DNA from 2 places in the Paenibacillus sp. J22P143 genome. Region 1 is predicted to be linked to the other one. Evidence: predicted binding sites of a transcription regulator. Region 1 holds the regulator's gene; the other holds the start of a gene.
The links. The regulator Rex, encoded in region 1, represses fermentation and respiration genes when NADH is low (regulators of the CRP and FNR family bind a similar motif). The targets are predictions, from matches to a motif close to TTGTGAAATATTTCACAA.
Positions count from the first base shown of each region.

Region 2: a site for Rex is predicted at 2,198-2,215, ahead of AC58PQ_RS20975 (DoxX family membrane protein). Genes of this name have one in related genera too.

Region 1 covers NZ_JCAUAQ010000001.1:336,199-339,630, reverse strand. The annotation lists gene dinG (ATP-dependent DNA helicase DinG) at 1-1,438, shown strand, start outside; gene AC58PQ_RS01590 (redox-sensing transcriptional repressor Rex) at 1,443-2,063, shown strand; gene AC58PQ_RS01585 (inorganic phosphate transporter) at 2,232-3,233, opposite strand; gene AC58PQ_RS01580 (DUF47 domain-containing protein) at 3,296-3,432, opposite strand, start outside.
Region 2 covers NZ_JCAUAQ010000018.1:57,745-61,176, reverse strand. The annotation lists gene AC58PQ_RS20980 (PAS domain S-box protein) at 1-1,380, opposite strand, end outside; gene AC58PQ_RS20975 (DoxX family membrane protein) at 1,515-2,087, opposite strand; gene AC58PQ_RS20970 (S-layer homology domain-containing protein) at 2,376-3,432, shown strand, end outside.

The DNA.
Region 1 (3,432 bases):
AGAAGTAGCGAGTAAGCACCTAGGAATTGAGCTGCATGCTTCTGCATTCTATCATTCCTTATTGTGGCTGTATAAGGATAACCGAAGCGGCCAGCTTCCCATGCTGCGTTTCCGATTACAGAAATCGGATGAAGCGCAAGAGCGTGTAGCAGGTTGGAGTCAAACCATCGATGGATTATTCCCGAAAATCATCTCGATCAAAGAAGATTGGGAACGTTTAAGCGAAGCCCTGTATGAGTTGGTTTCTTCAGGCAGTGATCCTTCCCAATCGGAAACTTCACAATATGTGCTCCGGTTGAAGCCAGATACGCTGCCTTCTAATTGGCGTGAACTGCTAATTATGGAGGATAACATTTATCTGAATGCGAATGATCTTCTGCGAACCTTGGATAAATTGTTGAATGAATTGAAGGAGCATCAAGACGGACTTGGTGTACAAGGGTTAGTGACCGATCTGAATGGTACAGTGAAGGAACTGTATGCCCATCGTGATTCGCTTCATTTCTTTATGAAAATGGCAGACGAAGGTTATGTGTATTGGATCGAAGCCGGCACCTATGCGAAAGCCAAATCGGTCCAGCTTAATTCCGTACCAACAGATGTAAGCGGCTTGCTGCAGCAGCATTTCTTTGAAACAAAAGATAGTATCATCCTGACTTCTGCGACACTCTCTGTGAATAAATCGTTCCAATACTCGGCGGAGCAATTAGGGTTAGCTATTCCTGCGGATGAAGAGTCGGGCAAGCTGAAAACTGTTCAATTGCCATCTCCTTTTAACTACCGGGAGCAAGCACTGGTTGTAATTCCACGTGATTTCCCAACGATTAAAGGAGCGGGCGATCCTGTTTTCATTGAAGCACTTATCGCTTCCCTGAGTGATGTGGCACAGGTGACAAAGGGTAGAATGTTAGTCCTATGTACGTCGAATCGGATGCTGAAGCTTGTTCATGCAGGTATGAAGGAGAAGCTGAGTCCTCATGGCATCACAGTGCTCGGACAGGGTGTTGACAGCGGCAATCGCAGCAAGTTGACCCGTATGTTCCAAGATAACAAAATGTGCGTGCTGTTAGGCACCAGCTCGTTCTGGGAGGGTGTGGATATCCCAGGTGATGCACTTAGTTGTCTGGCGATTATACGTCTGCCCTTTCAACCGCCAAATCATCCACTTGTTGAAGCCAAATGCGAAAATATTAAGAAACGGAATGAGAATCCGTTCATGAAATTTTCTGTGCCGCAGGCCGTTATTCGGTTTAAGCAGGGCTTTGGTCGTCTTGTTCGGAGAGCGTCAGACAAAGGGATCGTTATTATCTATGATACACGTGTTATCGAAACGTATTATGGCAAGCACTTCCTCTATTCGTTGCCTGGTCCGAAGATCGAGCACATGACGTGCGAACAAATGCTGCCGAGGATTGAGCAATGGATGGGGGGAGCCTAAATACGTGAAAAGTCAAAAAATTTCGGAAGCAGTTGTCCGCAGATTACCCATTTATTTGCGTTATTTAAACGAATTACAATTAAATAATGTATCAACCGTGTCTTCTCAGGATTTAGGTCAGAAGCTGGATCTGAATCCTGCTCAGATTCGAAAGGATTTGGCTTATTTCGGAGAGTTTGGCAAAAAAGGAATCGGTTATGATATTAATTATTTAGTTGAGAAAATTCGGCAGATCCTTAAGTTAGATCGACATATTCAAGTTGCGCTCGTTGGAGCAGGAAATCTAGGCAGAGCTTTATGCAATTATAATACGTACTTACGTAATGATATGAAAATTGTAGCGTTGTTCGATGCGATGCCTGCTAAGACAGGCGAAGTTATTAATAACTTAGTTGTACTTCCTATGGATAAAATGAAATCAGTTTTGGCTGAACTTGGCGTTCGAATCGGTATTATTACCGTGCCTGCGAACGAAGCACAAAATGTAGCCAATGAATTCGTTGCTTGTGGCATTGAAGCTATCTTGAATTTTGCACCTGTCATCATTAAAGTACCACCGGATGTACGCGTGCATTACGCGGATTTTACAACAGAACTACAAAGCTTGGCCTACTATCTCGATTAGCATGAAAAAGGCACGACCCGCGCAGCTTCAGCGGGTCGTGCCTTTTGATATTGACCACAATAGAAAGTATAAGTTTTCGGATTCCGAAAATATCTTTCTATTTGGCGATAAAACCTTCCTCTAAACGCGGTCGCTCATCCTTGAATTGCCTCGATAGAGGTTTTCTCATTACATGATTAAGCGGAATATCGTAAAGTATAGCGTGTACGCAAGCACCATGGAAATAGGAATCGTAATGATCCAAGTGATTAACATGCGACCAACAGTACCCCATTGAACTTCATGGAAACGCATGACACTGCCAGTTCCGATAATCGCGGAGGAGATAACATGCGTCGTTGATAATGGTTTACCAATGAAGGTTGAGAATTGAATAACGATCGATGACGTTAAGTCGGCGGCAAAGCCGTTAATCGGTTCAATTTTCACGATTTTACCTGATACGGTTTTAATAATACGCCATCCACCAATCGAGGTTCCAAGTCCCATCGCAAGTGCGGCAGAGATTTTAACCCAGAGAGGTACATTTAAATCGTCTTGCACGCCGGCTGCAACGAGACCAAATACGATTATACCCATCGCCTTTTGTGCATCGTTACCACCATGGGAATACGAAAGTAATCCCGCAGATAGGATTTGTAAGGTACGAAATCCACGATTTAGCTTGGATCTAGATGTATTACCTGACCAAATAACGATATATTTGATCAACACCATGATGAGATAACCTAGAACGAAAGCAATGATAGGCGATAAAATAAGAATAATAATAATTTGCGTAAAGCCACTCCAATTCACGCCGTTAAAGCCTGCGCCCGCAATGACGGCACCAGCTAAAGCACCAAGTAGCGTGTGAGAGGAGGAAGATGGTATGGACAGATACCAAGTTAGCAAGTTCCAAATGATAGCCGCGAGTAAAGCAGCAATAACGACTTCAACACCGTTCTCGATCTTAGCGGGATTGGCGATACTTCCGCCAACCGTTTTGGCTACTTCAGAGGAAACCATAGCTCCCACAAAATTTAGAGTAGCTGCCATGATAATCGCAACACGAGGGCTTAACGCCCGTGTAGATATCGAAGTTGCAATTGCATTGGCCGTATCATGGAATCCATTGATGAAGTCGAATAGTAAAGCTAGTGCAACGATAACGATCAAATAAATTAACATGAATTCCTCCTTGCGTTTTCCAGTTGGAAAACATTCTTCGTACACATAGACATCTTGTTATCTTATGAGTAACGAAGGACTACGCTATCTAGAATATTTGCGACATCTTCGCAAGCATCGGTTGTTTCTTCAAGACGCTCATAAATTTCTTTGAGTTTAAAATCTTCGTACACGTCTTTACGTGTGATAAAGATTTGAC
Region 2 (3,432 bases), on a different contig from region 1:
GTTGGAAATGGTTTCCCACATATCTGCATAGAAGGCATCGGGATGATAGCCAGACTTTAAGAGACGGTGATTTTGACCAATTAACTCTTCCGCAGTGTAGCCGGAAATATTACAGAACATTTCGTTGGCATAAACAATATTGCCTTTTAAGTCGGAAATAGAAACAATGCTTGAGTGGTCGATGGCATATTTTAAATTTGATAGTTGGTTAACCGATAAGCTTAATTTTTCTTCGGTTTTTTTTCTCTCAGTTATTTCGTATCGAATGGACATGTATTCGGTTATCTGACCATTCTCATTATAATTAGGAACAATCGTAGTATAAACCCAATAGATAGAACCATCTTTTGCTTTGTTGCAAACATCGCCTCGCCATATTTTGCCGCTGGTAATGGTTTGCCACATATCCACGAAAAGTGCATCGGAGTGGTAACCTGATTTTAGGATACGGTGGTTTTGTCCCAGCAATTCCTCCTTTGAATATTTGGAAATCATACAGAATTTTTCGTTTATATATGTGATCTTTCCGTTTAAATCAGCAAAAGAAACAATTGCTGACTGGTCGAGTGCATATTTGATGTTACTCAATTGATTTATCGAAGATTTTAATTTTTCTTCTGCCATCTTTTTATCCGTAATATTGAAGCGAATAGATAGATAAGAGGTAATTTCTTTTTTCTCGTTTAAAATTGGCACTATCGTTGAATAAACCCAATATAATGAGCCGTCTTTAGCAGTATTGCAAAAGTCACCACGCCAAACTTTACCACCAACAATGGTTTCCCACATTTCTTTATAGTATGAATCAGGGTGAACACCTGATTTTAATATACGATGGTTCTTTCCAAGTAGTTCTTCTTTGGTGTATTTTGAAACCTTACAAAACATTTCATTAGCATAAGTGATATTTCCCTCAAGGTCTGAAAAAGAGAGAATCGTAGATTGGTCAAGGGCATATTTGTAGTTTGACAGTTCATATCGATTGGAATTAGATTGATTTTCGATTGCTTTTTTAGCTGTGAGATCTCGGACAACACCCATAAATACAGAATGTGTTTTATAAAAAGTTTGTGTACCCGAAATGGAAATATTAATTATTTTATTTATCTTTGTGCAAGCACGAATTTCAAATTTTACTTTTTTAGCGCTTTTATCATGTAATATGTTAGTAAAATCAATTAAATCATCTTGGTGGATGATATTTGAAATGGGCATGTTTGTGAGTTCTAGTTGTGAGTATCCCAAAATACTCGAAAAAGCTGAATTAGCATACTGCAAACAAAAATCTTCAATCAATACCACACCATCATCAGAGTCATCCAATAAATGTGAGATAAGTAAGTCTTTTAGATCAGAATCAAATTCATGTATTCTAACCATTTTTTATAAAAAACCTCCCGAATTCTTTCCTCTGTACGCCATCAACTTTTTTCTGTCCAGTTTATCCTAACTCCATTCGGCATATTCGCCGTTAGCCCCACTTACGGTGAAGGCTAGCCCGGTGACTCCTAAGGCTAATCTCGGCGCCGGAACTCCCAAGGAGTTCCGAGCATCGGAAGCGCCCATCGGTCAAGCCCATACCAACCAGCCACTTTCCAAGCCATAACTAGCCAAGTCGCGAGAATAAAAAGAATCGGGTTTGTGCTGAGCGTTCCGGCGAGCAAGTAGCTGATATTCATGAGTCCCCCGAAAAACGCGGCAATTCCGGTTAAAAGGCCGAGAATCAGTCCGAGCCCGACAAGCAGCTCGCCAATAGCGACCACGTAAGAGAAAACTTTTGCATTCGGAAGCACGGTGTGCTCCAGATAATTCGCGTACCAGCCCGAAACGTCGGCTTTACCGGTTGTCACTGCAGACTTGGCGATAGCACCTTTAATAAAACCTTGAAGGGCAGTTCCGGCTTTATCGCCGGTCCAAACCTCTGAATTGAATTTTCCCCAACCTGCACTGAGCCACTGATATCCGACATACAGACGAATGATAAGCCAAATCCATGCAGAGTTGGTGCTGGAAAAAAGAAAATGGGAAACAGGGTTGTCTTTGAAGACAATTTCCTTTCCATATTTTTGATCGACGTTTTTAACCATCCATCTCACTCCTAAGTTTAAATATTGTCCTCCAATCCAAAATTTATCATTCCACTTATCAAAAAGGCTATCCCAAAAGGATAGCCTAAAGTTTGTCGTTACAGACAGCGGGGTGAACCGTATCACAAGTGAGGCAAATTATTTAGCGAAAGATTACTACTCTGATTCAGCGTCAACTTCAACGATCAACGATCAACGATTTATGCCGGCAGCCGTAAGAATAATACGGGGACGCTTAGCTAATTCTAGGGATAAATAGATCATTAAGTTGTCGAAGGGGTTAATCTGATGAATCGAAAACATGTGGGCGTATTTCTAATTGCCTTTGTTTTGCTCATTCATGTAACGGGCTGCAACAAACATGAGAATCCCGAATCCCTAGCTAATAATCATTCCCAATCGAACAATAATAAGTCAATCCGCATATACAACGACAACACTGCAAGTCCATCTCCCAATCAATACGTTGCCAGCCTAACCTTCTTTTCAGATGTTCCGTCCGACTATTGGGCACGATCAGCAATTAACAATTGGAAAGACCGTGGTGTTGTTGGGGGGTATTCTAACGGTACATTTAAGCCCAACCAATATATGACTCGTGCAGAAATTGCACAAGTTTTCACTAATTTAATGGGCTATACCTATCTATCCAGCTCAGCCTACTCGGACGTTAAGCACGCTGAATGGTATTATAAAGCTGTAGCTTTAGCGACTGAAGCAGATTTGATGAGCGGAACAGGTAACGCTCAATTCGACCCTAATGGTCCTGTGACTCGTGAACAATTAGCTCTAATTTTTGCCAATGCGTTTAATATTGAAGGCAGTCATGCCAATGCCGATTTTAAGGATCTATCCAGCATAAGTCCTTGGGCTTTGCCCTATATAAATGCTCTTTATACAAGAGGGTATGTTTCTGGCATGGGAAACGGATACTATAACCCCAAAGCTCCGGCAACAAGAGCGCATGTGTTGCGAATTCTTGACAACATGGTTGCCGCATACTACACGGCCCCATCTGAAACAGCCCATGCAAGCGGCATGATTAACGGTAATGTGATTGTAAAATCTACGGACATTGCACTTAGCAACGCAAATATTACCGGTGATTTAATTGTTGCCGAAGGTGTAGGCGAAGGTGATTTTACATTAGACAATACGAATGTTGGGGGCCAACTGATTGTGCGTGGCGGTGGCCCTAATTCAATCCATATTAATGGACACTCTAATGTTCAAAAAGTAAATACGGAGAAATCGGGTACGAGCCCTGTCTCTGTTAAAGTATCAGTTACAGCAAGCGTAGATACAATTGAAACCCACAAAGGGAATACGAATGTTTCGGGGCCTG